DNA from 4 places in the Klebsiella planticola genome. Region 4 is predicted to be linked to each of the others. Evidence: predicted binding sites of a transcription regulator. Region 4 holds the regulator's gene; each other region holds the start of a gene.

The links. Region 4 encodes PurR, which represses purine synthesis genes. Its sites were predicted from a motif close to CANGCAAACGTTTGCNTG; they were not measured.
Region 1: a site for PurR is predicted at 2,410-2,427, ahead of purE (5-(carboxyamino)imidazole ribonucleotide mutase). Genes of this name have one in related genera too.
Region 2: a site for PurR is predicted at 3,426-3,443, ahead of pyrC (dihydroorotase). Genes of this name have one in related genera too.
Region 3: a site for PurR is predicted at 4,969-4,986, ahead of MC50_RS07855 (nucleobase:cation symporter-2 family protein). Genes of this name have one in related genera too.

What each region holds. Positions count from the first base shown of each region.
Region 1 is NZ_CP026047.1:3,033,123-3,040,680, reverse strand. It holds gene cysS (cysteine--tRNA ligase) at 1-985, opposite strand, end outside; gene ppiB (peptidylprolyl isomerase B) at 1,159-1,653, shown strand; gene lpxH (UDP-2,3-diacylglucosamine diphosphatase) at 1,657-2,379, shown strand; gene purE (5-(carboxyamino)imidazole ribonucleotide mutase) at 2,499-3,008, shown strand; gene purK (5-(carboxyamino)imidazole ribonucleotide synthase) at 3,005-4,072, shown strand; gene mnmH (tRNA 2-selenouridine(34) synthase MnmH) at 4,257-5,333, shown strand; gene MC50_RS14695 (porin) at 5,489-6,634, opposite strand; gene MC50_RS14690 (monooxygenase) at 6,844-7,152, shown strand; gene ybbP (putative ABC transporter permease subunit YbbP) at 7,305-7,558, opposite strand, start outside.
Region 2 is NZ_CP026047.1:3,775,163-3,782,720, forward strand. It holds gene MC50_RS18165 (YceO family protein) at 1-33, opposite strand, end outside; gene solA (N-methyl-L-tryptophan oxidase) at 110-1,228, opposite strand; gene bssS (biofilm formation regulator BssS) at 1,354-1,608, opposite strand; gene dinI (DNA damage-inducible protein I) at 1,996-2,247, opposite strand; gene pyrC (dihydroorotase) at 2,320-3,366, opposite strand; gene MC50_RS18190 (lipoprotein) at 3,489-4,049, opposite strand; gene mdtH (multidrug efflux MFS transporter MdtH) at 4,164-5,372, opposite strand; gene rimJ (ribosomal protein S5-alanine N-acetyltransferase) at 5,601-6,185, shown strand; gene MC50_RS18205 (YceH family protein) at 6,195-6,842, shown strand; gene MC50_RS18210 (Gfo/Idh/MocA family protein) at 6,845-7,558, shown strand, end outside.
Region 3 is NZ_CP026047.1:1,616,286-1,623,843, forward strand. It holds gene MC50_RS07830 (sulfate ABC transporter substrate-binding protein) at 1-112, opposite strand, end outside; gene zapB (septal ring assembly protein ZapB) at 273-518, opposite strand; gene MC50_RS07840 (MIP/aquaporin family protein) at 1,076-1,921, shown strand; gene glpK (glycerol kinase GlpK) at 1,943-3,448, shown strand; gene gltS (sodium/glutamate symporter) at 3,549-4,751, opposite strand; gene MC50_RS07855 (nucleobase:cation symporter-2 family protein) at 5,038-6,429, shown strand; gene MC50_RS07860 (AsmA family protein) at 6,629-7,558, shown strand, end outside.
Region 4 is NZ_CP026047.1:4,798,126-4,805,683, forward strand. It holds gene grxD (monothiol glutaredoxin 4) at 1-249, opposite strand, end outside; gene MC50_RS23150 (C40 family peptidase) at 587-1,465, shown strand; gene MC50_RS23155 (GNAT family N-acetyltransferase) at 1,505-1,996, opposite strand; gene sodB (superoxide dismutase [Fe]) at 2,295-2,876, shown strand; gene MC50_RS23165 (MFS transporter) at 2,922-4,082, opposite strand; gene cydH (cytochrome bd-I oxidase subunit CydH) at 4,246-4,335, opposite strand; gene purR (HTH-type transcriptional repressor PurR) at 4,631-5,656, shown strand; gene punR (DNA-binding transcriptional activator PunR) at 5,675-6,586, opposite strand; gene punC (purine nucleoside transporter PunC) at 6,696-7,558, shown strand, end outside.

The DNA of each region.
Region 1 (7,558 bases), 1.8 Mb from region 4:
ATTTGTCGGTTCCGCGCAGCGCGGTATACAGACGCTCCAGCGCAGAACGCGCCTGCTTGAGGTTTTCTTCGCTGTAGTTCAGCTGGCTACGATAGTGGCCGGACATCAGGAAGTAGCGAATGGTCTCCGCATCGTAGTACTTCAGCACGTCGCGCACGGTAAAGAAATTGCCCAGCGATTTTGACATTTTCTCGCGGTCAACCATCACCATCCCGGAGTGCATCCAGTAGTTAACGTATTCCCCGTCATGGGCACAGGTGGACTGGGCAATTTCGTTTTCATGATGCGGGAACATCAGATCCGAACCGCCGCCGTGAATATCAAAATGGTTGCCCAGCTGTTTGCAGTTCATCGCCGAACATTCAATGTGCCAGCCAGGACGACCGTTGCCCCACGGCGACGGCCAGCTCGGCTCGCCCTCTTTCGACATTTTCCACAGCACGAAGTCCATCGGGTTACGCTTGACGTCAACGACATCAACGCGCGCGCCAGCCTGCAGCTGATCCAGATCCTGGCGCGACAGCTGCCCGTAATTCGGATCGGTCGGTACCGAGAACATCACATCACCGTTGTCCGCTACGTACGCATGGCCACGTGCGATCAGTTGTTCGGTGATTTCAATGATCTCGGGAATATGATGGGTGGCGCGAGGCTCCATATCCGGACGCAGAATATTCAGCGCATCGAAATCATTGTGCATTTCGGCAATCATGCGATCGACCAGCGCGACAAAGCTTTCGCCATTCTCATTAGCACGCTTAATGATTTTATCGTCGATATCGGTAATGTTGCGCACGTACTTCAGCTTATAGCCGAGAAAACGCAGGTAGCGGGCAACCACGTCAAAAGAGACGAAAGTACGGCCATGGCCGATATGACAGAGATCGTAAACGGTAATTCCACACACGTACATGCCCACTTCCCCGGCATGGATAGGTTTAAACTCTTCTTTTTGGCGCGTCAGTGTATTAAAAATTTTTAACATCGAAGATTCCGTGTAGACGTGTGTGGATATAAGTCGCGTATTCTAACCTTAATTCAACCCCGAAGCAGCACACAATGCAAGGTGATCGAACCCGGCGGTTATGCTATAACAGCCCCCTATGTCACGCCCAACTTTGGGTTTAAGCACCACAATCATCGGAACAGGATGCAAAAATGGTTACTTTCCACACTAATCATGGCGATATCGTCATCAAAACCTTTGACGACAAAGCGCCGGAAACAGTTAAAAACTTCCTGGATTACTGCCGCGAAGGTTTCTACAACAACACCATTTTCCACCGTGTTATCAACGGTTTCATGATCCAGGGCGGCGGCTTTGAGCCAGGCATGGAGCAGAAAACCACCAAATCCCCGATACAGAACGAAGCCAACAACGGCCTGAAAAACACCCGCGGTACTCTGGCCATGGCCCGTACTCAGGCACCTCACTCCGCCACCGCGCAGTTCTTCATTAACGTTGTCGATAACGACTTCCTGAACTTCTCTGGTGAAAACCTGCAGGGTTGGGGCTACTGCGTATTTGCCGAAGTGGTTGAAGGCATGGACGTGGTCGACAAAATCAAAGCGGTCGCTACCGGCCGCAGCGGCATGCATCAGGATGTGCCGAAAGAAGATGTTGTGATCAAAAGCGTCACCGTCAGCGAGTAATTCGTGGCGACACTTTTTATTGCGGATTTGCATCTGCAAACAGAAGAACCGGCGATCACCGCCGGTTTTCTACGCTTTTTAGCCGGCGAAGCCCGTGAGGCGGACGCGCTGTATATCCTTGGCGATCTGTTTGAAGCCTGGATTGGCGATGACGATCCGAACCCGCTACATCAGCAAATCGCCTCGGCAATCAACGCATTAACTCAATCAGGCGTGCCCTGCTATTTTGTTCACGGCAACCGCGACTTTCTCGTTGGCCAGCACTTCGCACGCGCCTGCGGGATGACGCTGCTGGCGGAAGAAAAAGTGCTCGACCTGTACGGCCGTCGGGTCCTGATTATGCACGGCGATACGCTCTGCACCGACGATCCGGGCTATCTGGCTTTTCGTGCCAAAGTCCATACGCCGTGGATTCAGCGTCTGTTCCTTGCCCTGCCGCTGTTTATTCGCCGCCGCATCGCCGCCAGAATGCGCGCCGACAGTAAAGCGGCCAACAGCAGCAAGTCGCTGGAAATAATGGATGTCAATCCGCAGGCGGTGGTCGAAGCGCTGGAGAGGCATCAGGTACAGTGGCTGATTCACGGTCACACGCATCGTCCTGCCGTCCACCCGCTAGAGGCCAACGGCAAACCGGCGTTTCGCGTGGTCCTCGGCGCCTGGCACAGCGAAGGGTCGATGGTCAAAGTCAGCAAAGACGACGTTGAACTGATCTCATTCCCGTTTTAATTTCCAGCCCATTTTCACCCCATCACCGGTGACGCAACCGTTTTCCTTACCGAAAGATCATGTTATTCTCTGTGGCCTCTAAAGCAGTGTGAAGCACACCCACAGGAGTTTTAAGACGCATGTCTTCCCGCAATAATACGGCGCGTATCGCCATCGTGATGGGGTCCAAAAGCGACTGGGCTACCATGCAGTTTACCGCAGAAATCCTTGATGCCCTGAACGTTCCGTACCATGTTGAAGTGGTCTCCGCACACCGGACGCCCGATAAGCTGTTTAGCTTTGCCGAAGGCGCGGAAAGCAACGGTTATCAGGTGATTATTGCCGGTGCGGGCGGCGCGGCGCATCTGCCGGGCATGATTGCGGCGAAAACCCTGGTGCCGGTGCTCGGTGTGCCGGTCCAAAGCGCGGCGTTAAGCGGCGTAGACAGTCTCTACTCTATTGTTCAGATGCCGCGCGGAATTCCGGTCGGTACGCTGGCCATCGGCAAAGCCGGTGCCGCCAACGCGGCTCTGCTGGCGGCGCAGATTCTGGCGGTGCACGACGCTGAACTGCATCAGCGCCTGAGCGCCTGGCGTCAGGCCCAGACCGATGAGGTGCTGGAGAATCCGGATCCGCGGGGTGCGGCATGAAGCAGGTTTGCATCCTTGGCAACGGCCAGCTAGGCCGGATGTTGCGCCAGGCCGGTGAACCGCTGGGTATCGCCGTCTGGCCAGTCGGTCTGGAAGCCGATCCTGAAGCGGTGCCGTTTCAGCAAAGCGTGATCACTGCCGAAATCGAACGTTGGCCGGAAACGGCGCTCACGCGTGAACTGGCGCGCCACCCGGCGTTTGTTAACCGCGATGTGTTCCCGATCATTGCCGACCGTCTGACGCAAAAACAGCTGTTTGATAAGCTGGAGCTCGCCACCGCGCCGTGGCAGCTGCTGGCAGATAAAAGCGAGTGGCCGGCGGTATTCGCACGTCTGGGCGAACTGGCTATCGTTAAGCGTCGCGTGGGCGGTTACGACGGTCGCGGCCAATGGCGACTGCGCGAAAACGACATTGCGCAGCTGCCGGATGAAAACTATGGCCAATGCATTGTTGAGCAAGGCATCAACTTTTCCGCCGAAGTGTCGCTGGTTGGCGCCCGCGCGCAGGATGGCAGCACGGTGTTCTACCCGCTGACCCGCAACCTGCATCAGGAGGGCATTCTGCGTACCAGCGTCGCCTTCCCGCAGGCCAATGCCCGCCAGCAGGACCAGGCGGAAAGCATGCTTACCGCCATTATGAACGCGCTGAACTACGTGGGCGTGATGGCGATGGAGTGTTTTGTCACCGCGGACGGCCTGCTGATTAACGAGCTGGCGCCACGCGTGCACAACAGCGGTCACTGGACCCAGAACGGGGCCTCGATCAGCCAGTTCGAACTGCATCTGCGGGCGATTACCGGCCTGCCGCTGCCGCCGCCGGTCGTGAACAGCCCTTCGGTGATGATCAACCTGATCGGTACCGATCTGAACTACGACTGGCTGAAGCTGCCGCTGGTGCATCTGCACTGGTACGACAAAGAGGTGCGTCCGGGGCGCAAAGTGGGTCACCTTAACCTGACCGACAGCGATACCGACCGCCTGAGCGCCACGCTGGAAGCGTTAAAACCTATCCTGCCGCCGGAGTACGCCAGCGGTATCTTCTGGGCGCAATCCCAGCTGGCGTAATCCTCCTGACCCCTTCGGGCGAGCAGCGCATCCGCCGCCCGTTCGCCCGAATGAAAACGGCTATTTGCCGGGGAATTGATCTTCGCCCTTCCCCGGCAGACATTCAGGCGCGTAGAATCCCCTCCTTGCTTTAAAGATTTTCTTATTTAAAGACGCTTTCAGTTTGACTTCAGAAGGATGACCCATGAAAAATGGGACCGATTACCGCACTATTCTCACAGCGGACACGCCAATCATTGACGTCCGCGCCCCGATCGAATTCCGCCAAAGCGCACTTCCCGCGGCACTGAACCTGCCGCTGATGGACGACGCCGAGCGCGCCGCCGTCGGCACCTGCTATAAACGCCACGGCGCAGACGCGGCCTTAGCGCTGGGCCATCAGTTAGTCAGCGGCGAGGTGCGGGAAAAGCGTCTCGCCGCATGGCGCGACGCCTGCTTACGTTATCCGCAGGGCTATCTGTGCTGCGCCCGCGGCGGTCAGCGTTCGCATATCGTCCAGCAGTGGCTGAAGGAAGCGGGCGTGGATTACCCCCTGATCGTCGGCGGCTATAAGGCGCTGCGCCAGGCCGCCATCCGGCTCACCGAAGAGCTGGTGCAGCGCCCTATCGTGCTGATCGGCGGCTGTACCGGCAACGGCAAGACACAGTTGGTCTGCTCCCGACCCGACGGTATCGATCTGGAGGGGCTCGCCCACCATCGCGGCTCATCGTTCGGCCGCACGCTGCATGAACAGCACGCCCAGGCAACATTTGAAAACCATCTGGCGGTGGCGATGTTGAAAACAGCCGGGCAGCATCGCCGCTGGGTGCTGGAAGATGAAGGACATATGATCGGCGCAAACCACCTGCCGGAATGCATGCGTGAGCGCATGGCGCAGTCGCCGCTGGCGGTAGTGGAAGACCCGTTTGAGATCCGCCTGGAGCGCCTGCGGGAAGAGTATTTTGACCGTATGCACCGTGATTTTATTGATGCTTTCGGTGAGGAGAAAGGCTGGCAGGAGTACAGCGAGTATCTGCATCACGGTCTGTTTGCCATTCGCCGTCGCCTGGGGCTACAGCGTTTTGCCCAGCTCACGACCCTGCTTGATGAGGCGCTGGCTTCGCAGCAGCGAGGCGCCACGACCGATGCCCATTTTACCTGGCTGGTGCCGCTGCTGAAAGAGTACTACGACCCGATGTATCGCTATCAGCTGAGTAAAAAAGCGGAAAAAATTATCTTTCGCGGCAGCTGGAATGACGTCGCCTCCTGGCTGGCGAAGTAATCAAACGCCCTACTGCCCGGCTTGCGGCGAAAACGCCTTAGCCGGGCTAAAGGTCCGCCGATGGCGGTAAGCCTGCAGCCCCGGTAAGCGCAGCGCCACCGGGGAATATGCCTGTAGCCCCGGTAAGCGCAGCGCCACCGGGGAGCCGCAGCCGCTTAGAAGTCGTAGCGCAGACGCACCAGGTTCATATCTCCCAGGTTGTCGGTGCTGGACGTAAAGACGTGCTCATAATCAACGCGGAAACCGTAATCCAGCTGGAAGCTGATCCCCAGTCCGTTATCAATTCGCTGATAGTTACGGCCGTTGACGTACTCCAGGCGGTCGCCCATAAAGTATGGCTGAATCGTTTTCACCGCGTACTGACCAATCGGGAAGGTATAACCGGCGAAGTACTCAATCCCCCAGGCATCCCCGGCGAAATAGTCGTAAACATCGGTTTTTTTGGTGGTCATAAAGTTCTGATACCAACCGCCACCGAAGGAGAAGGTCCAGTTATCCGGCTTCCAGCTCAGCGCCGTACCGAGGATATTCTGATCATAGGTTTTGTTGTCTGCTGTTGACGGGTCGCGCATCTCGGCACGGGTGTAGTTCCACGCGGTCCCCCAGGTCAGGTCCCTGGTGATGTGATAATCCACGCCCACGGAACCGCCGCCTTTACGCTTATAGCGCAGGCCATTACCCGGCAGATATTCATTATCTTCAAACAAATAAGAGGCATAGAGGTCAACGTCACCCGCCGTTTTCTTATATTTCAGCATATTACGGGAACGGTACGAACCATCGTAGTCGCCGTTGATGCCGTTACCCGGCGCCTGGGCGATCATGTCGTAATCCCAGATATCGGTTTTCGCCCCAACCACATCGTAGTAAATACTGTTTTGCTGACCGTAGGTTAATGTCCCCCAGGTGTCGCTCTTCAGCCCGGTGTACAACATACGGCGGGTCGTATTATTGGCGCCTTCCGCATAGTGGTTATCCCAGTCAAACAATGCCGGAATATTGACCCCCAGCTCGTAATAGCTGATCCAGCTGATATCATCAAACAGATAATAATCAGCGGCGAAGCGGAAACGGGTCCCGCCATCAAAACCATTACGTTTATAAGACCCTTTATCGCCGTCGCCGGACATCATGTTGAACTGCGGACGAATACTCCCGCCGACGGTAAAGTTCAGGCGGCTCAGCGGATCTCCGGCCTGCGGGTCCTGTTTCAGTAACGTAATCTCAGCCTGGGATGCGAAAGAGGTTAACGCCAGTGCTGCGCCGATCGTCATCGCCAGCGTTTTTATTTTATGTGCCATGCTTTTTCCTTGAGTAATAAGCAACCTTATAGTTTCCAGCTGAATATTAACCGTGATTTGGCATGACGTGTTGTTGGGTTTTTAATGTTTAGTGCTCTTAAAAATCAGTGAGTTATCATTTTGTGCGCTTAAAAAATCAGCGATTATCATTTCATCGTTCTGTCATTAAAATGAAGTACTGACGCTCAAACATTATCCATGGAGGAATTATGTCGAAAAAACTACTGCAGCTGCACTTTGCCTTTAACGGCCCCTTCGGCAGCGAGATGTCCCGCCAGCTCGTGGAGCTGGCCGAGTCGATCAATCAGGAGCCGGGGTTTATCTGGAAGGTCTGGACGGAAAGCGAAAAGAACCATGAGGCGGGCGGGATCTATCTTTTCGAGGATGAAGAGACCGCCCTCGCTTACCTCAATAAACATACCGCGCGCCTGAAATCGCTCGGCGTTAATGAGGTTATCGGCAAAGTTTTCGACGTCAATGAACCGCTCACCGCACTGAACCACGGTCATCTGCAGTAGCGTTCATTTCGCGACGGAGCTCGTATTTTTGCCGGGTGGCGGCCTGACGCCTTACCCGGCCTGTGTTCCTGTATATCAGCAGGCTGCGTTTTCCCTTAGGTCCGGGCAAGCGCAGCGTCACCAGACGCTTGCCCGATGACGTCTCCATCCAGTCACTGACTGAACTGGCGAAACAAGGCTTTGCCTTTTAATAAACGCAACCCTAGCCAGCCACCGCATAACGACAGCAGGAGCGCACCACACAGCGGCAACATCACCCACAGTCGCCAGTCCGGCGTCCACGGAAAATCAAAGACTTTGGTTTGCAGCATCGCCAGCGCCACCTCCGCGCCGATGGCCGCCACTACGCCGGAAACCACGCCCAGCAACGCAAACTCCGCCCACAGCGTGGTACGCAACAGCGACT
Region 2 (7,558 bases), 1.0 Mb from region 4:
GTTGTTGACCAGTAAATCGTACAGGCGACGCATAAACTCTCTCTGTGATGAACGGCCTCCTCTGAGGCCGTTTTTTATTGCGCAAATCAGGACCGCGCGCAGCGGCCAACTATCGCTGAAAGCGTGCCAGCGAGAACGGGGTCAGGTCGAAGGCTGGCGTCTCTCCCAGGGCAAACTGCGTGGCAATTTCTCCCAGCACTGGGGCGAATTTGAAACCATGGCCGCTTAATCCGCTAATCAGCAACGTATCAGGATGGCCGGGAAGGGTGTCGATAATAAAGTCTTCATCCGCCGTATTATCGTAGGTACAGGAGGCGCCATGCAGGCAGCCGCCGATACCGGGCAGAACGTTACGCAGGAAGCTGAACGACTCGGAGCCGTCGGTGGCCACCGCGCCAAACGGCGTGCGTTCTTGCGGCGCGGAGATCGGCTGCCCGCCGTTGTGCTTACCGATCTTCAGTTCATTGTCTTCCGCCGGGAAACCATAGAACTGATCGCCGTTCGGCAGCTCACCGGTAAATGCCGGGAAGTGGTTTTTAGTGCTGTAACGTCCATCAGCCTGGAACCAGGCGAAGATTTTGCGCACCGGCTGGACTGGCAGGTCGGGCAACAGACGCGTTACCCACGTACCGGCGCTGACCAGCAGTTTCTTGCCGCTGTAGCTGCCATCGGCGGTGTCGATTGTCACGCCATCCGGGTGATGGTGTATGGCGGTAACCGGGCAATTAAACAGCTGAGCGCAGCCCGCCTCGCGCGCGAGGCGTATCCAGGTTTCGATGGCCAGCTCGCTGCGTAAAACCCCTGATGCCGGTTCGAATAGGCCACGATAATCTTCCGGTACGCGAATCTCAGGCCAGCGGGCCATGATAGCTGGGGCATCCATCTCTTCAACATCCAGCTGAAACTGTCGGGCGCTGTGCGCAACGTTGCTGAGAAACGTCGAGTTTGCCGGGCCGAGGTTAATCACCCCGGTACGTTCGAAGACGGCCTCGCCGCTGAGGGTAGCAAGCTCATCCCACAGCGTCTGCGCACGCAGCACCAGCGGGACATATCTCTCTCCTTCACCGTAGGCGTGACGGATAAGGCGCGTATTGCCGTGATGGCTGCCTTCCTGATGCGGAGGCGTGTGCGCGTCGGTCATCAGCACGTTGAGTCCAGCCCGGCGGGCATAATAGCCGGCAGCGGCACCAGTGGAGCCGCTGCCGATAATGATGAGGTCGTATTGCATGGTCTGTTCCGGTTTTTTGCTTTATTAGCAGGGTAATTAACAACCTGCATATATACAAGCCCGAAAATAAATCAGGCACCCGCAGGTGCCTGTTGAGTTAGCATATATCGATCGCGGCATAATCATTAATGCCTGCGGTACTCGTTTGCCTGGTATTCACCTGATTCTATCTTCGCAATACCTGCTTCCAGGATAGAAATAAATTGACGTGCGACTTCCGTCGTTAGCCATAGCGTCTGGCCAATTTCAGCTTCGTTACTGCTTTCTTGAGTGGGGTTTTGGTAGTGCAGGCGCAACATCATTGCATCGTAGCTATCAACGGTGCTGATGTCCCATCCGACGAGGGGATGGGTCTGGATGACTTCATTATTCTTTTCCATCATAACCCCTTATTCATATGTTAAAAGACAACAATTCTCGAGGTTTAATGCATATTTTTTGAAGCAAGTTAATTATATCAGGTGTTAAGAATAAACTCGAGAAATTAAATTAAACAGGGCGAACTTTCATCTGTTTGGTGCTTTTTTGCACAAACTTAGTGCCGCGCATCGTTATTTTTAAAGGAAATAATGAGGAGAAAGAAGAAAAGTCTGAGACTGACACGGGGATAAAAAAGCCGGGGCGACCCGGCAAAAAAAAGCACAATGAGGGAGCAAATTAAATTTGCTGTACCCGGCGCGATGTTCCGGCGGCTTTTGCTTCAGACTGGCCTGCTCTGTTTGTTCAGAGTCAGCGCCACTCTGCCGCGGTATGCCGCCAGAGAGGCGTCAGGATACGTCATGGTCAAACCAGTCATCAGCGCTTTCCCAGGTTTCTTGCAGGATTTCGCTTATCCGGTCTTTATCTTCTTTCAGGCCGCCAATGACGGACAAATTGTTACTGGCGGCAAAGCGTACGGTTACCTGGCTTGGATAAGCCGGGAACTGCTGTTCAATGCGTCGGGAGAGTTCGTTATTTAGCGCTTCTAAGGCGCCGTTCGGTAAGGCTGTGGATTTGGCGATAGACACTTCGATGCGCATAATTGCCCCCTGTGTAATATACTGTTTATTTATACAGTATCTGATTTACCTTTACAACAAGGGGCAGTGCTTTTATTTCTTCATCGTCCAGCGCAGGGTTTCACCGGCAAGGAAAGGCACCAGGGTATCGTCCGGTAGGGCGATGCTGTCAACGACGGTGCTCTCTTCGCGCACCAGCTCAACAAAGGTGTCATTCACCGGCAGGCCGTAGAAGCGCGGGCCGTTGAGTGAACAAAACGCTTCGAGGTGCTGCAGGGCATTCATCTCTTCAAATACCGTGGCATAGCTGCTCAGCGCGGTCGGCGCGTTAAAGCAACCGGCGCATCCGCAGCTGGCCTCTTTACGATGGCGGGCGTGCGGAGCGGAGTCGGTTCCCAGAAACGCGCGGCTAAAGCCGCTGGCAACCAGCTCACGCAGCGCCTGCTGGTGGATATTACGCTTCAGAATCGGCAGGCAGTAAAGATGGGGGCGCACGCCGCCAACCAGCATGTGATTACGGTTAAACATCAGGTGCTGAGGAGTAATGGTCGCGGCCAGCAGTTCGTTACCGTCGCGTACGTATTCGGCGGCATCCTTCGTGGTGATATGTTCGAATACCACTTTCAGGCCAGGTAAACGCTGGCGCAACGGCTCCATTACCGTTTCGATAAAGCGCGCTTCGCGATCGAAGATGTCAATCTCGGCGTGGGTGACTTCACCGTGAACCAGCAGCGGCATGCCCAGTTTTTCCATGCGCTCCAGCACCGGCATGATGGCATCGATGCTGGTGACGCCGTGGCTGGAGTTAGTGGTGGCATTGGCCGGGTAGAGTTTTGCCGCCGTGAATACGCCAGCGTGGAATCCACGCTCCAGCTCTGCCGGGTCGAGCGTATCGGTCAGGTAGCAGGTCATCAACGGCGTAAAATCGTGCCCGGCGGGAACGGCGTCGAGGATGCGCTGGCGATAAGCTATCGCCGCTTCAACGGTGGTGACAGGCGGCACCAGATTCGGCATCACGATCGCCCGGCCATAAAACTCACTGGTGTAAGGCACGACGGTCTTCAGCATATCGTCATCGCGCAGATGGATATGCCAGTCGTCAGGGCGGCGGATTTTCAATACCTGGGATTGTGCTGTCATGGAAAGCTCCGGCTAATAGGGTCAGTCATCAGGGCTGTTTTTGCCGGGCACTAAGGATAAGCGTAAACGTTTTCCTTTGCATCAATTTCCGTAAAAAAACGGGCGCCGCAGCGCCCGTCGTATTAATTGGTGAACGGGATGATAATTTCGCCCGGTTTCACCTCGATGCCTTTCGCGTATTTTTTCGCCAGCGCTTCGCCGGTGCTGGCGTCTTCGCGCAGGACGTAGGCCGGCTGCTGGTTAAAATAGCTACGCAGAGACTGATTCAGGTAGGGAATCAGGGTCTGCACGACGGATTGCAGCTTCTCAGGTGACACTTTCGCCTCTACGACCTCCATCTCCTGCAGGAAGATCGCGCCTTTCTCTTTATTAAAGACCGGCAGCGCCTTGAGCTTCAGATCGATGGTGGCTTTCTGGTTGCCGAATAACGAGTTCAGATCCAGGTTGGCAATGCCGCTCAGCGTCACTTTATTCGGCTCTTCACGGCCAATCGCGCTGGTCAGATCGTGTAACTCAATATGCGCATCCGCCACGCCCGGCAGGCCGATATCTTTGGCGAAATGGTTACGTTTCTGCAGCGCCTGGTTAATTTCCTGCTCGCTAACTGAATACTGCGTAAGCTGGTTACAGCCGCTCAGAAGGCCGCTGACAATGAGCGCGGCCACGATAAACATCTTTTTCATTAGATTCCTTAACGGTCATGCCAGGACTTATCCTGACATAAAGCAGTATGGCCTGCCAGCATTCGACGCACTAGCCGGAAAATGCTGAAAACAGGCCTTACGTTAAACCTCTGGTCAGGTACGTGGCTCCAGCATGCCGGATGTCGACCGCTTCTGGCTGAACTGCCACCACAGGGCAAGGAAGGTAAACAGGCCGATAATCCCCAGCATCAGCCACGGCAGTTCGGGCTGATTCAGCGCTTTACCCGCATCGAACAACCATCCGCCGCCGGCATAGCCAAACGCGCCGCCAAAGGCCAGCCCCAGCCGGCTGAAGCCCATATAGCTGCCTCGCGCCCGGGCATCGGCTAAAGAGGCTCCCAGCGTTTCCCGCGCCGGTTCCGCAACGATCGATCCAATATAGAAGATACAAATCAGGGTAAACAGCTGCTGTAAGTTGCTGGTCAAGCCGATGGGCAGCATGGCGATGGTCATCACCAGTAACCCGGCCATCAGCCGATGCTCGAGGCGAAAGCGCTGTTCGCTCCAGCGGGCAATGGGGTAGAGCAGGGTTAACGATATAGCGGCTTCAATGGCATACATCCATTTTACCGCGGTCGGTGAACCGGCGATGTCGTTAACCATAATGGGCAGCATGAGCATCACCTGGACAGCCAGCATGTAGTAACCGGTGAGCGTCAGAACGTAGGTGACAAAGCGCTTATCGCGCAGTACCCGGCCCAGTCCTTCCCGAACCGGCGTTTTCACGGTGGAAAGCTTCCACGCCGGGAGATACCAGGCGTTGAACGCGGCGCAGGCGACAAACAACGCCGCGCCCACGCTACAGACAAGACGGAAGTCATATTGCAGCAACCAGCTGCCGATCAGGGCGCCGATCACCGCCCCGGCGCTGTCCTGCATCATCAGAATCGAAAAGAACCGCCCGCGCTGATGCGGGCGCACCAGCTTGACCACCAGCGCGGCGCGCGGCGGATCGAACAGGGTGCCGCCGAGCCCGGAGAGAATGCAGGAGAGCCACAGCACCCACGATTCATGGGCCACGGCCATCGCCGCGAAACCGCCCGCGCGCATGAGCATGCCGGTGACGATCATCGGCTTGGCGCCAAAGCGATCGGCGACCGCGCCGCCAAAAATGCCTAATCCTTGTTGCACCAGCTGGCGCAGGCCGAGCGCAATCCCGACCATCAGCGCCGCCCAGCCCATCTGGTCAACAAAGCGAATAGAAATCAGCGGGAAGACGACAAAAAAGCCCAAAACCACCAGCATGTTGTCGACCAACAGGAAATATTTACCCAGGCTCCTTGCCTGCGATACGCGGGACATTTCCCCTCCAGGGAAAATAAAGAGTTACCCGGATAGTGTGCGGGGAAGATGCTGACTTTCCCAGCATCCTTGCGACAATATTTTTTTATCAAAATGCAAGATCGATTGAGTCTATTCATCGAAAAAGGGAGATGGTGCAGAAAATGGTATGTTGCTGTTTTCACACAACCGTTCAGGACAGGTATAGTGAAGGGAGCAGGTAATCAGTCAGGGGAACAGGAGAAGGGAATGTTTGGCTATCGCAGTAACGTACCGAAGGTGCGTTTGACGACGGACAGGCTGGTGGTGCGGCTGGTATACGATCGTGACGCCTGGCGTCTGGCCGATTATTACGCGGAGAATAAAGGGTTCTTAAAACCCTGGGAGCCAGTGCGCGACGACAGCCACTGCTACCCCTCTGGCTGGCAGGCGCGTTTATCGATGATTTCCGAGTTTCATAAGCAGGGCTCGGCATTCTATTTTGCGCTGCTCGATCCGGAAGAGAAAGAGATTATCGGCGTGGCAAATTTTTCCAATGTGGTCCGCGGGTCGTTTCATGCCTGCTACCTTGGCTATTCCATTGGCGAGAAGTGGCAAGGCCAGGGGCTGATGTTTGAGGCCCTGACCGCGGCAATTCGCTATATGCAGCGCACGCAGCATATCCATCGCATCATGGCCAACTACATGCCGCATAATCAACGAAGCGGCGATTTACTCGCTCGTCTTGGCTTTGAAAAAGAGGGGTACGCCAAAAATTATCTGCTGATTGACGGGCAGTGGCGTGACCATGTACTGACGGCGTTGACGACACCGGACTGGACTCCGGGTCGCTGAGGAGAGAGCATGAAATATCAGTTAACCGCACACGAAGCGCGCGTCATCGGGTGTTTGCTGGAAAAACAGGTTACCACGCCTGAGCAGTATCCGCTGTCGGTCAATGCGGTGGTGACCGCCTGCAATCAGAAAACTAACCGTGAGCCGGTGATGTCGCTCAGCGAAAGTGATATTCAGGATCTGCTGGATACCCTGGTCAAACGCCATTACCTGCGTACCGTCAGCGGTTTCGGCAATCGGGTAACCAAATACGAACAGCGCTTTTGTAATTCCGAATTTGGCGATTTGAAGCTGTCTTCGGCGGAAGTGGCGGTTGTGACAACGCTGCTGCTGCGCGGTGCGCAGACCCCGGGCGAGTTGCGCAGCCGGGCGCAGCGAATACATGACTTTAGCGATATGGCGGAAGTGGAGAGCGTGCTGGAAACGCTGGCAACCCGGGATGACGGGCCTTTCGTCGCGCGTCTGCCGCGCGAGCCCGGGAAGCGAGAATCCCGCTATATGCACCTGTTCTGCGATGATATGGACTCGCTTATTACCGCCGTTGAGGCCGTCTCGCCGCCGGCCGATGATCTTCTCGCGCGGGTTGAGGCGCTGGAAGGCGAAGTCGCGGAACTGAAAGAACGGCTGGCCTCGCTGCTGGCTCACCTGGGAGATTAATCGTGACCGCGAAATTACGCATTGGCGTGGTGGGGTTAGGGGGCATTGCGCAGAAGGCCTGGCTGCCGGTGCTGGGTGCCGCAGACGGTTGGACGCTGCAGGCGGCCTGGTCGCCGGGTAAAGAGAAAGCGCTGCGTATCTGTGAGGGCTGGCGCATTCCCTATGCCGACTCGCTGGAGCAGCTGGCGGCGCAGTGCGATGCGGTCTTTGTGCATACTTCAACGGCCTCCCATTTTGAGGTGGTCAGCCGCCTGTTGAATGCCGGGGTGCATGTGTGCGTGGATAAACCGCTGGCCGACAAGCTGAATGAGGCAGAGTCGCTGGTCGAACTGGCGGCGCGCCGCAAGCTCACGCTGATGGTCGGTTTTAACCGTCGCTTTGCGCCGCTGTATCGTGAACTCAAAACGCAGATGGGCAGCGCCGCATCGCTGCGCATGGATAAACATCGCAGCGACAGCGTCGGCCACGATCTGCGTTTTACGTTGCTGGATGATTATCTGCATGTGGTGGATACTGCGCTGTGGCTGGCGGGCGGTACCGCGCGCCTGAGCGGCGGCTCGCTGCAAACCACGGCCCAGGGCGAAATGCTCTATGCCGAACACCACTTCAGCACGCCTCAACTGGAGGTCACCACCAGTATGCACCGGCGTGCCGGTAGTCAGCGGGAGTGGGTGCAGGCCGTAACTGACGGCGGCCTGTACGCCGTCTGCGATATG
Region 3 (7,558 bases), 2.3 Mb from region 4:
GTTCGTACAGCTCGCGCGTTGGATCATAAGATACGTTTAATAACTGAATGTCTTTGGCCAGAACGCTGGCGGATGCCAGCAACAGAGTTAACCCAACGCCCCACTTGTTCATCGCACCGCTCTCTTTATGTCGTGTTGTGATGAGTTAAGCGTGCCAGAAAGCGAAACAATGATTAAAGAATAAAAAAAGATTGGCTATAACTTGCGAGTATATGTAAAGCGGAGGGGAATGCTTACCCTCTCCAGGAGAGGAGAGGGTGAGGGCGAGAGGGTTACACTTCTTCCATGCGACCCAACAGCGCCTGCAGACGATCCTGCCAGCCCTGCAGCTGTTCTCTCAGCTGACCGTTTTCACGCTCCAGCTCTTCACGGCCGTGCTGTGCGCCCTGGACTTCCTGCGCCAGCGTGTTGTTTTTTTCTTTCAGCTCTTCGATTTCCATCTGCAACAGAGTGATGGTATCAATCGCCTGCTGTACTTTTGATTCTAATTTCTCAAACACTTCTAATGACATCGTCATACCTCTCCTGAACTTGCAAGGCGTTGATAGAGTACTATCCCGTACACGTCGTCCTTCAAGCTGCTTCTGCGTTAGCGGGTGCTTCCCGAACACTTACCGAAGTAAGCGGCGAGGATTCATTCGCTTGCCGTTTTGACACATCCCGAATGATGTTGTGTACCTACGCGGTGACGCCTTAACGAAAATAAGCGCACTACAGTGGTCATGCAGTCGATTGTATGAATCCCCGCCTTCCCTGTCCAGCGACAACCCGCGCAGATTGCGGTTTGCAACACTTTTCAGTCTTTACCTGGCGCATTCGGCGCGTTTCTGTGGAAGTTATCCTGCAATTGTTAATCAATGGGTTAACAAAATCCGCCGGAAAAGCGGGGCAAATGTGTCACAACACGCGTTTATGGCGCGAAAACGCTCATTTTCTTGACGCAGCACACACATTTATATTTCGATATTTCTCGTTTTTGTTCGTTAACGATAAATTAACACTATGCCTACAAGGCAGCGTGGTCGTCTATGACCTTCATACATACAATAATCACCACTTCGCTTCAGGATTCGATATGAGCCAAACATCAACATTAAAAGGCCAGTGCATCGCAGAGTTCCTCGGTACCGGGTTGTTGATCTTTTTCGGCGTTGGGTGCGTCGCGGCGCTCAAAGTTGCGGGAGCCAGCTTCGGTCAGTGGGAAATCAGCATCATCTGGGGTCTGGGGGTGGCCATGGCTATCTACCTGACCGCGGGCGTATCCGGTGCGCACCTTAACCCGGCGGTCACTATCGCATTGTGGCTGTTTGCCTGCTTCGACGGGCGTAAAGTTGTTCCTTTTATCATTTCTCAATTCGCAGGCGCCTTTTGCGCCGCGGCGTTAGTTTACGGGCTTTACTACAATCTTTTCTTCGATTTCGAACACAGCCACAATATGGTGCGCGGTAGCGTCGAAAGTCTTGAGCTGGCCGGTATTTTCTCCACTTACCCGAACCCACACATCAATTTTGTGCAGGCTTTCGCGGTAGAAATGGTGATTACCGCTATCCTGATGGGCGTTATCCTGGCACTGACTGATGACGGCAATGGGATTCCGCGTGGTCCGCTGGCGCCGCTACTAATCGGCCTGTTGATTGCGGTTATCGGCGCATCCATGGGACCGCTGACCGGATTTGCCATGAACCCGGCCCGCGACCTCGGACCAAAAACGTTTGCCTGGCTTGCCGGCTGGGGCGACGTCGCCTTCACCGGCGGTAAAGATATTCCTTATTTCCTGGTGCCGCTGTGCGCACCGGTGGTGGGCGCCGCGCTGGGCGCGTTCAGCTATCGTAAGTTGATCGGCCGCCACCTGCCTTGCGACACCTGCGTCGAGGAAGTGAAAGAGAGCACCTCGACTACGCAACACAACGCTTCGCTGTAATCTGACTACGGGACTCATACTATGACCGACAAAAAATATATCGTTGCGCTCGACCAGGGCACCACCAGCTCCCGAGCCGTTGTGATGGATCACGATGCCAATATCGTCAGCGTTTCTCAGCGAGAATTTGAACAAATTTATCCGCATCCAGGCTGGGTTGAGCATGACCCGATGGAGATCTGGGCGTCGCAAAGCTCCACGCTGGTTGAAGTGCTGGCAAAAGCCGATATTAGCTCCGACGAGATCGCCGCAATCGGGATCACTAACCAACGTGAAACCGCCATTGTGTGGGAGCGCGAAACCGGTAAACCGATCTATAACGCTATCGTCTGGCAGTGCCGTCGTACCGCAGAGATCTGTGAACAGCTCAAACGTGACGGCATGGAAGAGTACATTCGCAAGGCCACCGGCCTGGTGGTTGACCCGTACTTCTCCGGCACCAAAGTAAAATGGATTCTCGATCACGTGGAAGGCGCCCGCGAGCGGGCAAAACGCGGCGAACTGCTGTTCGGAACCGTGGATACCTGGCTGGTGTGGAAAATGACCCAGGGCCGCGTCCACGTGACCGACTACACCAACGCCTCGCGTACCATGCTGTTCAACATCCACGAACTGGACTGGGATGACAAGATGCTGGAGGCGCTGGATATTCCGCGCGCCATGCTGCCGGAAGTGCGCAAGTCTTCCGAGGTATACGGTCAAACCAACATCGGTGGTAAAGGCGGCACGCGTATTCCTATCGCCGGTATCGCCGGTGACCAGCAGGCGGCGCTGTTCGGCCAGCTGTGCGTCAAAGAGGGGATGGCAAAAAACACCTACGGCACCGGCTGCTTTATGCTGATGAATACCGGGGAAAAAGCGGTAACCTCCACGCATGGCCTGCTGACCACGATCGGCTGCGGCCCACGCGGGGAAGTGAACTATGCGCTGGAAGGCGCAGTCTTCATGGCCGGCGCCTCCATTCAGTGGCTGCGCGATGAAATGAAGCTTATCAACGACGCCTTCGATTCCGAATATTTCGCCACTAAAGTGAAAGACACCAACGGCGTGTATGTGGTTCCGGCCTTTACCGGTCTCGGCGCGCCATACTGGGACCCGTATGCGCGCGGCGCCATCTTTGGCCTGACGCGCGGGGTGAACGCCAACCATATTATTCGCGCCACGCTGGAGTCTATCGCCTATCAGACACGCGATGTACTGGAAGCGATGCAGGCAGATTCAGGGATTCGTCTGCACGGCCTGCGCGTCGACGGCGGTGCCGTGGCCAACAACTTCCTGATGCAGTTCCAGTCCGATATTCTGGGTACCCGCGTAGAGCGCCCGGAAGTGCGTGAAGTGACGGCGCTGGGCGCCGCTTACCTCGCAGGTCTGGCCGTTGGCTTCTGGCAAAATCTGGATGAGCTGCAGGAGAAAGCGGTGATTGAGCGCGAGTTCCGCCCGGGTATCGAAACCACCGAGCGTAACTACCGCTACAACGGCTGGAAAAAAGCGGTGAAACGCGCGCTGGCGTGGGAAGAACACGAGTAACCGCGACCACAGGACTGCCCCGGTGACGCTACGCTTACCGTGCCTACAGAGTCAGGATTTTGTAGGCACGGTAAGGCGCAAGCCGCCACCGGGCCACTCATCAGCCAAATATCGGCAGCAGCAGATACAGCTTAATCACCAGCGCATTCACGATATCAATAAAGAACGCGCCGACCATCGGCACCACCAGGAACGCCATATGAGACGGGCCAAAGCGGTCGGTGATTGCCTGCATATTGGCAATCGCCGTCGGCGTCGCCCCGAGACCAAAACCACAGTGCCCGGCCGCCAGCACGGCGGCGTCATAGTTTTTCCCCATCATGCGATAGGTCACGAAGACGGCATACAGCGCCATCGCCACCGTCTGGACCGCGAGGATCGCCAGCATCGGCAGCGCCAGCGAAGCCAGTTCCCACAGCTTCAGGCTCATCAGGGCCATGGCAAGGAACAGCGACAGGCTAACGTTGCCCAGCACCGATACCGCACGCTCAAACACGCGATAGAAACCTAACAGCGACAGACCGTTGCTGAGGATCACCCCGATAAACAGTACGCAGACAAAAGTGGGCAGTTCAAAGACGGTGCCGGTCAGCAGTTGCGCAACCACCCTCCCTACCGTCAGGCAGATGGCAATTAAGGCGATGCTCTCAATCAGCACCAGCGAGGTGATCATGCGGCCCATATCCGGTTTTTCGAAGGCGGTAGGCGCCAGCTGATCATCCGGCGTTCCGTCAGGTGAAGAAGAGTGTTTAACCAGATAGCGCGCCACCGGGCCGCCAATCAAACCACCCAACACCAGACCAAAGGTGGCGCACGCCATTGCGACTTCGGTCGCGTTGGCAAAGCCGTAGCGTTCAACAAACAGCTTACTCCACGCCGCGCCGGTGCCATGGCCGCCAGACAGGGTAATTGAGCCTGCCAGCAGACCCATCAGCGGGTCCAGCCCTAGCAGCTTCGCCATCCCGATGCCGAGGGCGTTTTGCAGCAGCAACAGTCCCACCACCACAATCAGGAAGGTGCCCACCACTTTGCCGCCGGCCCGCAGGCTGGAGAGGTTAGCGTTCAGACCGATAGTCGCAAAGAACGCCATCATCAGCGGGTCTTTCAGGCTCATATCAAAGTCAATTTCCCAACCCATGCTCTTTTTCAGCACCAGCAGCGCCAGCGCCACCAGCAGACCGCCCGCGACGGGTTCAGGGATTGTGTATTTTTTCAGGAAGGGGACATTCTGCACGAGTTGTCTGCCCAACAGCAGCACCAATGTTGCGGCAACGAGCGTCGATAAGGTATCGAGATGAAACATAAAAAGAGCTCCTTAAAGGCGCATGATCCATTCACACGCGTCGGTATTCCCGGTGTCGATTACTTCTCATCTTGAGGAATCGGAGGGGGATTTTAAGCAGAACCGCGCAAAAAATGACAGGAAAAGATATTTTGTTTTGATATTGATGCGATCAAGCATACAAAATGTTAATTAATAACCGACCCCGCTGAGTTGTATAAATATTTCTCAGCAAACGCTGGCAAACGTTTGCTTTTGTACTACAGTCCGATAAAATTCCCGCTTTGCCACCTTGGGATTGTTTGTGATGTCCGTTAACACCGCCGAGTCAGAAGCTGCGCAACCGGTTGCGCATAAAACAACCAGCGAATTAATCTACCGCCTCGAAGACCGCCCGCCGCTGCCGCAAACCCTGTTCGCCGCCTTTCAGCATCTGCTGGCGATGTTTGTCGCGGTCATCACGCCGGCGTTGTTAATCTGTCAGGCGCTGGGCCTCCCGGCTCAGGACACGCAGCACATCATCAGCATGTCGCTGTTCGCTTCCGGCGTGGCATCCATTATTCAGATTAAAGCCTGGGGACCCGTCGGTTCCGGCCTGCTCTCTATTCAGGGCACCAGCTTTAACTTCGTCGCCCCGCTGATTATGGGCGGCACCGCGCTGAAAACCGGCGGCGCCGACGTGCCGACAATGATGGCCGCGCTGTTCGGCACCCTGATGCTGGCCAGCTGCACGGAAATGGTCATCTCGCGCGTTCTGCACCTGGCGCGGCGGGTGATTACCCCGCTGGTCTCCGGGGTGGTGGTGATGATTATCGGCCTGTCGCTGATTCAGGTCGGGCTGACCTCCATCGGCGGCGGCTATGCGGCGATGGCCGACCATACCTTCGGCGCGCCGAAAAACCTGCTGCTGGCGGGCATCGTCCTGGCGCTGATCATTATTCTTAACCGCCAGCGCAACCCGTATCTGCGCATCGCGTCGCTGGTTATCGCCATGGCGGCGGGTTACCTGGCGGCCTGGCTGCTGGATATGCTGCCGGCAAATACCGCGCCTGCCAACGATAGCCTGATTACGGTCCCGACCCCGCTCTACTACGGCCTTGGCATCGACTGGAGCCTGCTGCTGCCGCTGATGCTGGTGTTTATGATCACCTCGCTGGAAACCATCGGCGATATCACCGCCACCTCTGACGTGTCGGAGCAGCCGGTCTCCGGTCCGCTGTATATGAAGCGCCTGAAAGGCGGCGTGCTGGCTAACGGCCTGAACTCCTTTGTCTCCGCCGTCTTTAATACCTTCCCGAACTCCTGCTTCGGCCAGAATAACGGCGTAATTCAGTTGACCGGCGTCGCCAGCCGCTATGTCGGCTTCGTGGTAGCGCTGATGCTGATCGTACTGGGCCTGTTCCCGGCAGTCAGCGGCTTTGTCCAGCATATTCCGGAGCCGGTACTCGGCGGCGCAACGCTGGTGATGTTCGGTACTATCGCCGCTTCCGGGGTGCGCATCGTCTCCCGCGAACCGCTCAACCGCCGCGCGATTCTGATTATCGCCCTGTCGCTGGCAGTGGGCCTCGGCGTTTCCCAGCAGCCGCTGATTCTGCAGTTCGCCCCTGACTGGCTGAAGAACCTGCTCTCCTCTGGCATCGCTGCCGGGGGTATCACCGCCATTGTGCTGAATTTAGTGTTCCCGCCAGAGAAGAATTAAACCCGTATCCCCGATGGCGCATTGCCTGACGGGGATAACGGCGGAATATCCCGGATGAGGCCTTCACACCGCCCTCCGGGTATGCCTGAATAAAACGTATCTCCCATCACTCTGTCATTCAAATAAACAACTCCTGTCTTGAGGATTGCGCATAAATCGTGCATAACAGCCCTATGTGCACTTCTCAGGATGGAAGATCATGAAATTTATTGGAAAGCTGATTTTGTGGCTCGCGATCGCCCTACTGGTGGTGGTGATTGCCCTCTATTTCCTGCTCCAGACCCACTGGGGTTCACGTCAGGCCAGCGCCTGGCTGAGCGATGGCACCGGCTGGCAGGTTTCCTTCGATGCGATGGAGCACAGCTTCTCCTCCCCTCTTCACCTGCAGCTGCAAAATGTCACTTTCGGACGCGACGGCAAACCGCCGACGCTGGTCGCTAAAGCGGTGGATATTGGCTTCAGCACCCGCCAGTTCAGCGATCCGCTGCACGCCGACGAGATTGTGCTTAGCGACGGGACGTTAAATCTCTCGCCCTCCTCCGCTTCTTTACCCTTTGCCGCCGACCGTCTGCAGTTGCGCAATATGGCGTTTAACAGCCCGGAAACCGGCTGGGCGCTGAGCGCACAGCGCGTTGACGGCGGCGTCAGCCCCTGGGCGCCGGAAGCGGGCAATGTGCTGGGTAAAAAGGCACAGATTCAGATGAGCGCAGGCTCGCTGACCCTCAACGGCGTGGATGCCAGTAACGTGCTGATCCAGGGAAGCCTTGATAATGGCGAAGTAACGTTATCCACGCTGGGCGCCGATATTGCGCGCGGGACGCTGACCGGCAACGCCAAACGCAACGCCGACGGCAGCTGGCTGGTAGATAATCTGCAGCTCAACGAAATTCGCCTGCAGAGCGATAAATCGCTGGCAGAATTCTTCACCCCGCTGACCAGCGTCCCTTCACTGCACATTGGCCGTCTCGACATGACCGACGCCCGTTTGCAGGGGCCGGACTGGGCGGTGACCGATCTCGACCTCAATCTACGCAACCTGACCCTGAGCCAGGGCGGGTGGCAAAGCGATGACGGCACCCTGTCGATGAACGCCAGCGAATTTATTAACGGATCGCTGCATCTGCTTGAT
Region 4 (7,558 bases):
ACCGCCAACCAGCTCGCCATCAACCCACAGCTGCGGGAAGGTCGGCCAGTTCGCATATTTCGGCAGTTCCGCGCGGATATCCGGGTTCTGCAGGATGTCAACGTAGGCAAAACGCTCGCCGCATGCAGACAGCGCCTGCACAGCCTGAGCGGAAAAACCGCAGCTTGGCAGTTTCGGAGACCCTTTCATGTACAGCAGGATCGGGTTTTCAGCGATTTGACGTTGGATTTTTTCTACAGTCGTGCTCATTGTCATGCTTCCTTAACTTCTATACGGCAGTAATTTGTCATTGTAGCGTCCTGAACGCAGGACAGATAATAACATTTTTTTCACTCATTATATTTTATCTTCTGTGGTCAGAAGTTGCCTTAAAAATATCATTTTGGCCGCGTAAAAGCAGTATCGCTGTACATTTCGCGTACAAGGTGGTTAATGTCTGAGATAATTTTTTGCAATTGTTAATCAAACGACACTTTAGATACAAAAGAGTATTAACTTTCCGGGTTTTTATGCTTTAGAATCGTTGGGTTTTGTCATTCACCGTCAGGTATGGGTACATATCTGTCATTAATCAGGGGATTGCTCAGTGGCGCGGCTAAACAAAATCGCGATTTCGCTCTGTGCATTACTGTTTACATCTATCTCATTTACACCACTGGCGCATGCTTCAGGGCATACGCACACCTCCGCCACGCCAAAAGCGCATGCGGCGAAAGGCACTACCGAACGTAAGAAAAAAGCCAGCAGTCAGAAAACGAAGTCCACAACCAAAACCACCAGCAAGAAAGCCTCAACGGCCACCCGCACCCGACACCCCACTCGCACCACCGCATCCAGCCAGACGGCATTGAACCGTCAGGCCGCCGGCACCAAAAAATGCGTTTTGCGTAAAGGGTATAAAAAGCAGTGTGCGAAATCGATCGCGCCAGCCGCTGAACCGGCCCCGGCCATGGCCAGCGTGCAGAGTAAATGCGTCGTGCGTAAAGGTTACAAAAAACGCTGCAAAACAATCGCGGAAGAACCGCCGCTGACCCTGGCGGATGCGCATAAAGCCCGCGTGCAGAGAGCGCAAAGCACCGCTATGTCGAAGTTAATGGATCAGATTGGCAAACCGTATCGCTGGGGCGGAACTTCGCCGCGTACCGGTTTCGACTGCAGTGGGCTGGTCTACTACGCCTATAAGGATCTGGTAAAAATCCGCATTCCGCGCACCGCCAATGAGATGTATCATCTGCGCGATGCCCGTCCGGTCGATCGCGGCGAGCTGCAGAGCGGCGATCTGGTCTTCTTCCGCACCCGTGGGCGCGGCACCGCCGATCACGTCGGCGTTTACGTTGGCAACGGCAAGTTTATCCAGTCGCCGCGTACCGGCCGCGACATCCAGATCACCTCATTAAGCGAAGATTACTGGATTCGCCACTATGTCGGCGCACGCCGGGTGATGACCCCCAAAACCATTCGCTGAGCCTGACCTGCCGCGCCTGCGGCAGGTCAACTCTCCTCACTATAATGTCAGGCTCATCTCATGCCAGGACATGCCGCCATGATCCGAGGCGGAAGGCCGCTCGTAGCGAAAACCAAATCTCTCATACAGGGCCACGTGTCGGTCTTTGCACATCAGGTGAATGGCGCTCTTTTGCGCCTGTGCCATCTGCCGGATAAAGCGCTCCATCAGAGCAGTCGAATACCCTTTTCCCTGGTGTTCAGGATCAACGACGACAGACATAATCACGACATTCGGCGCGCGAGGATCGTGGCCGACCAGCTCCTTGAAGGCTTCATCCGACATCACGACTTCCCACGCGCACCCTGAATTAATGAAGCCAATGACCTCTCCTTGCCGTTCCATGCAAAGAAATCCTTCCGGGTACTGCTGGATTCGGGTGGCTATCTTTTCACGGGTGGCCGCTTCATCCCCTTCATATGCGGTCGTTTCAATTTCAAAACAGCGTTCGACGTCGGCCAGAGTCGCCTGGCGATAGACTATGTTAGACAAAACAGACCTCTGCAAAATGGATATTCACTAATCACTTTATATTTCAACGGCAACAGCGATCAACCTGCCCTGTTGAAATGCGATGCCTTGCGCTCCGGCGAAGGCTTAGCCGGGTAAGTTTGTTAAATATACCCTTTATCATTGCAAGGCTTTTAACTCCCTTCTGCAAGTGTTAGCATTCCGATCACAATAAAAACCTGTTGCACTCGCCCCGGCGAGGGACAGTACATGCTGTTCTGGATGGTAAAACATCCTTTGAATGTGAGCTAGAAAACAAGAAGTTATAAGGAGAGTAACAATGTCGTTTGAATTACCTGCATTACCGTATGCAAAAGACGCCCTGGCGCCGCACATTTCCGCAGAAACCCTGGAATACCACTACGGCAAACATCACCAGGCCTATGTCACCAACCTCAACAACCTGATCAAAGGCACCGCGTTTGAAGGTCAATCTTTAGAAGCGATCGTCCGCGCTTCTGAAGGCGGCATCTTTAACAATGCGGCCCAGGTCTGGAACCATACTTTCTACTGGAACTGCCTCGCGCCGAATGCGGGCGGCGAGCCGGAAGGTGAGCTGGCAGCCGCCATCAATCAATCCTTCGGCAGCTTCGCAGAGTTCAAAGCGAAGTTTACCGACGCGGCAGCGAAGAACTTTGGTGCAGGCTGGACATGGCTGGTTAAAAATAGCGATGGCAGCCTGAGCATTGTCTCCACCAGCAACGCTGGCACGCCGCTGACCGGCGACGCCAAACCGCTGCTGACCGTGGATGTCTGGGAACATGCCTATTACATCGACTACCGCAACGCCCGTCCTGACTATCTGGCGCACTTCTGGGCGCTGGTAAACTGGAAGTTTGTGGCAGCCAATCTGGCGGCCTAAAACGCTAACGCAGAAGGGGCAACCCTTCTGCGAATATACCGACTGTCAGACCAACGCCTCTTCCGGCTGCGAACGCCCGCCGAACAGCACCAGCAGCAGCGCCACGCCGGCAATGATCGCCCCCATCACCGGCACAAAGGCATAGCCCAGTCCGCCAGAAATCACCGCGCCACCGGCTGCCGCACCCAGCGCATTGCCGAGGTTAAACGCTCCGATATTGACCGACGAAGAGAGTCCCGGTGCTTCATGAGCCACTCGCATCACCCGCATTTGCAGCGGTGGAACCACGGCGAAGGTCGCCGCCCCCCAGACCACCATACTGATTGCGGCTCCCAGCTGCGTCTGCGCCAGCAGCGGAATCGCCAGCATGATAACCATCAGCAACAGCAGAAAACCCTTCAGCGTCCCGGAGACGGAACGGTCGGCGAATTTACCGCCGAGGTAGTTACCCAGTGAAAAGCCGACGCCAATCAACACCAGCATGGCGGTGACGAACAGCGGTGAGGCGTGCGTAATGGTGTGCAGCACCGGTGAAATATAGGTATAGAGGGTAAACATCGCGCCGGCCCCCAGCACGGTGGTCAGCAATGCGGAGAGCACCTGCGGACGAACCAGCACCGAGAGCTCCTGTTTTACGTTCGGACGCTCGCCAGCGCTGCCTTTGGGCAACGAAAACCACAGGCTGACCATCGCCACCAGCCCCAGACCTGCCGTCGCGAGGAACGACATCCGCCAGCCGATGGTCTCGCCAAGCCATGTCGCCGCCGGAACGCCGCCAATATTAGCGATAGTCAAGCCCATGAACATGGTCGCCACCGCGCTGGCCTGTTTGTGTTTCGGCACCACGCTCGCCGCCACCACCGACCCGAGGCCGAAGAAAGCGCCGTGGTTAAGACTGGTGATAATGCGCGAAATCAGCAGCGTGGTGTAATCCGGCGCCATTGAGGAGAGAATGTTCCCCAGCGTAAAGATCGCCATCAGAAAAATCAGCGCATTTCTGCGCGCGCGATGAGAGAGCAGCAAAGTCATCAGCGGCGCACCGACCATCACGCCGATCGCATACGCGCTGATCAGCATTCCCGCCGCCGGAATTGACACGTCGACACCTTTGGCAATCACCGGCAGCAGCCCCATCGGGGAAAACTCCGTGGTGCCAATACCAAACGCGCCTATCGCCAGCGCTAACAAGGGAAAGTTGATTTTCATTCAATGACTCCAGCAGACCGTCATCGGCGACGGTATCTCATCAGAAGTCAAAAGCATGACATCAATCACAAAAAAACAAAAGTAAACGAAATGGCAAAAGATTTTTGCGAAATTGATAATAATGGCGGGACGTCGGGGGAAAGAGCCCTCTCCCCCGGATAAATCAGTGCAGCACCGCGGTCAGGCCGGCGGCCACGATCAGACCCAGGACAATAATCGTTGTCGTCAGCGAAAACTTTAAATCTGTATCCATCAATTTTTCCCCCAGTTATCCCCACATGAAAAGTGAGCTTGCTCATTTTTGCACAATATAGCGCAAAAATCTTCCATGTTTTAGGGTGATGCACATTTTTGCTCTTCCCCTTTGCCGCAAGATCGGACAAAATCCCACGCTAATTTGAAAGCGTATCGGCCATTGACCCCTTCCTGTCGTTCTGTGTCGTTTTCCCGACGTGATGCAATGTTGAAAATTGTATTCAGGGTGTGTATAGGCAAACGTTTACGTATCGATAATCAGACGATCAGGTCAAGGTCTGGAGTGAGAAGTAATGGCAACAATTAAAGATGTAGCGAAGCGCGCAAACGTTTCCACTACAACAGTGTCACATGTAATTAACAAAACCCGTTTCGTGGCGGAAGAAACCCGCAACGCCGTGTGGGCGGCGATCAAAGAGCTGCACTATTCCCCCAGTGCCGTGGCTCGCAGCCTGAAGGTTAATCACACCAAATCGATTGGCCTGCTGGCCACCAGCAGCGAAGCGGCCTATTTCGCTGAGATTATTGAAGCCGTAGAAAAGAGCTGTTTCCAGAAAGGCTATACCCTGATTCTGGGCAATGCGTGGAACGATCTCGAAAAGCAGCAGGCCTATCTGTCGATGATGGCGCAAAAGCGCGTCGACGGCCTGCTGGTTATGTGTTCTGAATATCCGGAATCGGTGCTCAGCATGCTGGAAGAGTACCGCCATATTCCGATGGTGGTAATGGACTGGGGTGAATCCAAAGCCGACTTTACCGATTCGGTCATCGATAACGCCTTTGAGGGCGGTTATATGGCCGGTCGCTATCTGGTGGAACGCGGCCATCGTGAAATCGGCGTGATCCCGGGTCCGCTGGAGCGTAACACCGGCGCCGGGCGCCTGGCGGGCTTTATGAAAGCCATGGAAGAAGCGCAGATCGCCGTTCCGGAAAGCTGGATTGTGCAGGGAGACTTCGAGCCTGAATCCGGCTACCGCGCAATGCAGCAGATCCTCAGCCAGCAGCATCGCCCGACGGCGGTCTTCTGCGGCGGCGACATCATGGCGATGGGCGCAATCTGCGCTGCGGATGAGATGGGGCTGCGCGTGCCGCAGGACATTTCGCTGATCGGGTATGATAACGTGCGTAACGCCCGCTATTTCAGCCCGGCGCTGACCACCATCCACCAGCCGAAAGATTCGCTGGGGGAAGCGGCCTTCAATATGCTGATGGATCGTATCGTCAACAAGCGCGAAGAGTCACAGTCGATCGAGGTTCACCCGCGGCTGGTAGAGCGCCGCTCCGTCGTAGACGGCCCGTTCGTCGACTACCGTCGCTAATCGCCCGTGCGGCGCCGGTTACTCCGGCGCCCGCAGCCACTCCCGGTTTAACGTTTCACTGTCCCCCAGATAATCCAGTAGCCACGACAGCGCCGGTGACGTGTCGCTCTGCTGCCAGGTCAGGCAGCACGCGGCGTCCGGGAACGGGTTTTCCAGCGCCAGCCCGGTCCATTCACCGCGGTCAATCCACGGGCGAGCAAAATGGCTCGGTACCATCCCTACGCACAATCCCGCCGAGAGGCAGGTGGCCGAGGATTCCCAGTCCGGCACCACCACCCTTTTCTGGTTGTCCAGTAGCCAGGTCGTGCGTTTTGGTAGCGAGCGGGAGGTGTCCTCCCTGACCAGCGACGGCCAGTTGCGCAACACATCATCGCTGAGCGGCCCGCTCATCTGCGCCAGAGGATGATGGCTCGCCACCACGCAATGCCAGCTCAACATCCCCATATCGCGAAAGGCGTAGCGTCCCCCCACCGGAATCGAACGGGTTGCCCCGATAGCCAGCTCCACGCGTCCGTCGGCCAGCGCGTCCCAGACACCGTTGAAGACCTCCTGAAAAACAATCAGCTCGACATCGGGAAAGTGACGATAAAAATCAACAATCATCTGGCGCATACGGGCCGGTTTAACAATGTCATCCACGGCTATCGACAGCTGACCACGCCAGCCGTTGGCTATCTGCTGACACTGTTGGCGGGTGATCTGCATTTTTTTGATAACAGATCGTCCTTCCTGTAAAAACCAGAGCCCGGCGGGGGTCAATTCGACATCGCGATGGCGGCGTTCAAAAAGCGGTACCGCCAGCCACTCCTCCAGCTGACGTACGGTATAACTGACCGCCGAAGGTACGCGGTGCAGCTCCTGCGCCGCGGCGCTAAAGCTGCCGTTGCGGGCGACAGCATCAACAACTTCGAGTGAGTATTCGGACCACATATTCTGCCTGCAAAAATTTTGAACGCATGTAGCAAATATTAGCGTTTCACAAGCCAGAATGCACTCCCTACACTCTGCGGCATCATACCTGCATCTATAAGAGAATGTTATGCAACAACCCGGGAAAGGATTTTTAGTGTGGCTGGCGGGACTCAGCGTGCTGGGTTTCCTCGCTACCGACATGTATCTGCCGGCCTTTTCGGCCATCCAGCAAGATCTCAATACTTCTGCAGCGTCGGTCAGCGCCAGTCTGAGCCTGTTCCTCGCCGGCTTCGCCATCGGGCAGCTGTTCTGGGGCCCGCTCTCGGACCGCTACGGACGTAAACCGATTCTGCTAACCGGGCTGGCGATCTTCGCTATCAGCTGTCTGGGAATGCTGTGGGTGCGTGACGCCACTCTGATGCTGGTGCTGCGCTTTATCCAGGCGATCGGCGTCTGCGCGGCGGCGGTGACCTGGCAGGCGATGGTCACCGATTATTATCCAGCTCAGCGCACTAACCGTATTTTCGCCACCATTATGCCGCTGGTGGGTTTATCGCCGGCTCTGGCGCCGTTGCTCGGCAGCTGGCTGCTTGCCCATCTGGAATGGCAGGCCATTTTTGCCACCCTTTTTGCCATCGCCCTGCTGCTGATGGTGCCCGCCCTGCGCCTGAAGCCGGTCGTCAGGCCGCAGGGTGACGTCCGCGAGAAGCTGACCTTTCTGACGCTGCTGCGCTCGCGCGAATACAGCGGCAACGTGCTGATTTACGCCGCCTGCTCCGCCAGCTTTTTTGCCTGGTTAACCGGGTCGCCGTTTATTCTCCATGAGATGGGCTACAGCCCAACCGCTATCGGTCTTAGCTATGTTCCGCAGACAATCGCCTTTTTAATCGGTGGCTATGGATGCCGCGCGGCGCTGCAGAAATGGCAAGGCCAACAGCTGCTGCCCTGGCTGCTGGTGATTTTCGCCGTCAGCGTGGCTGCCACCTGGAT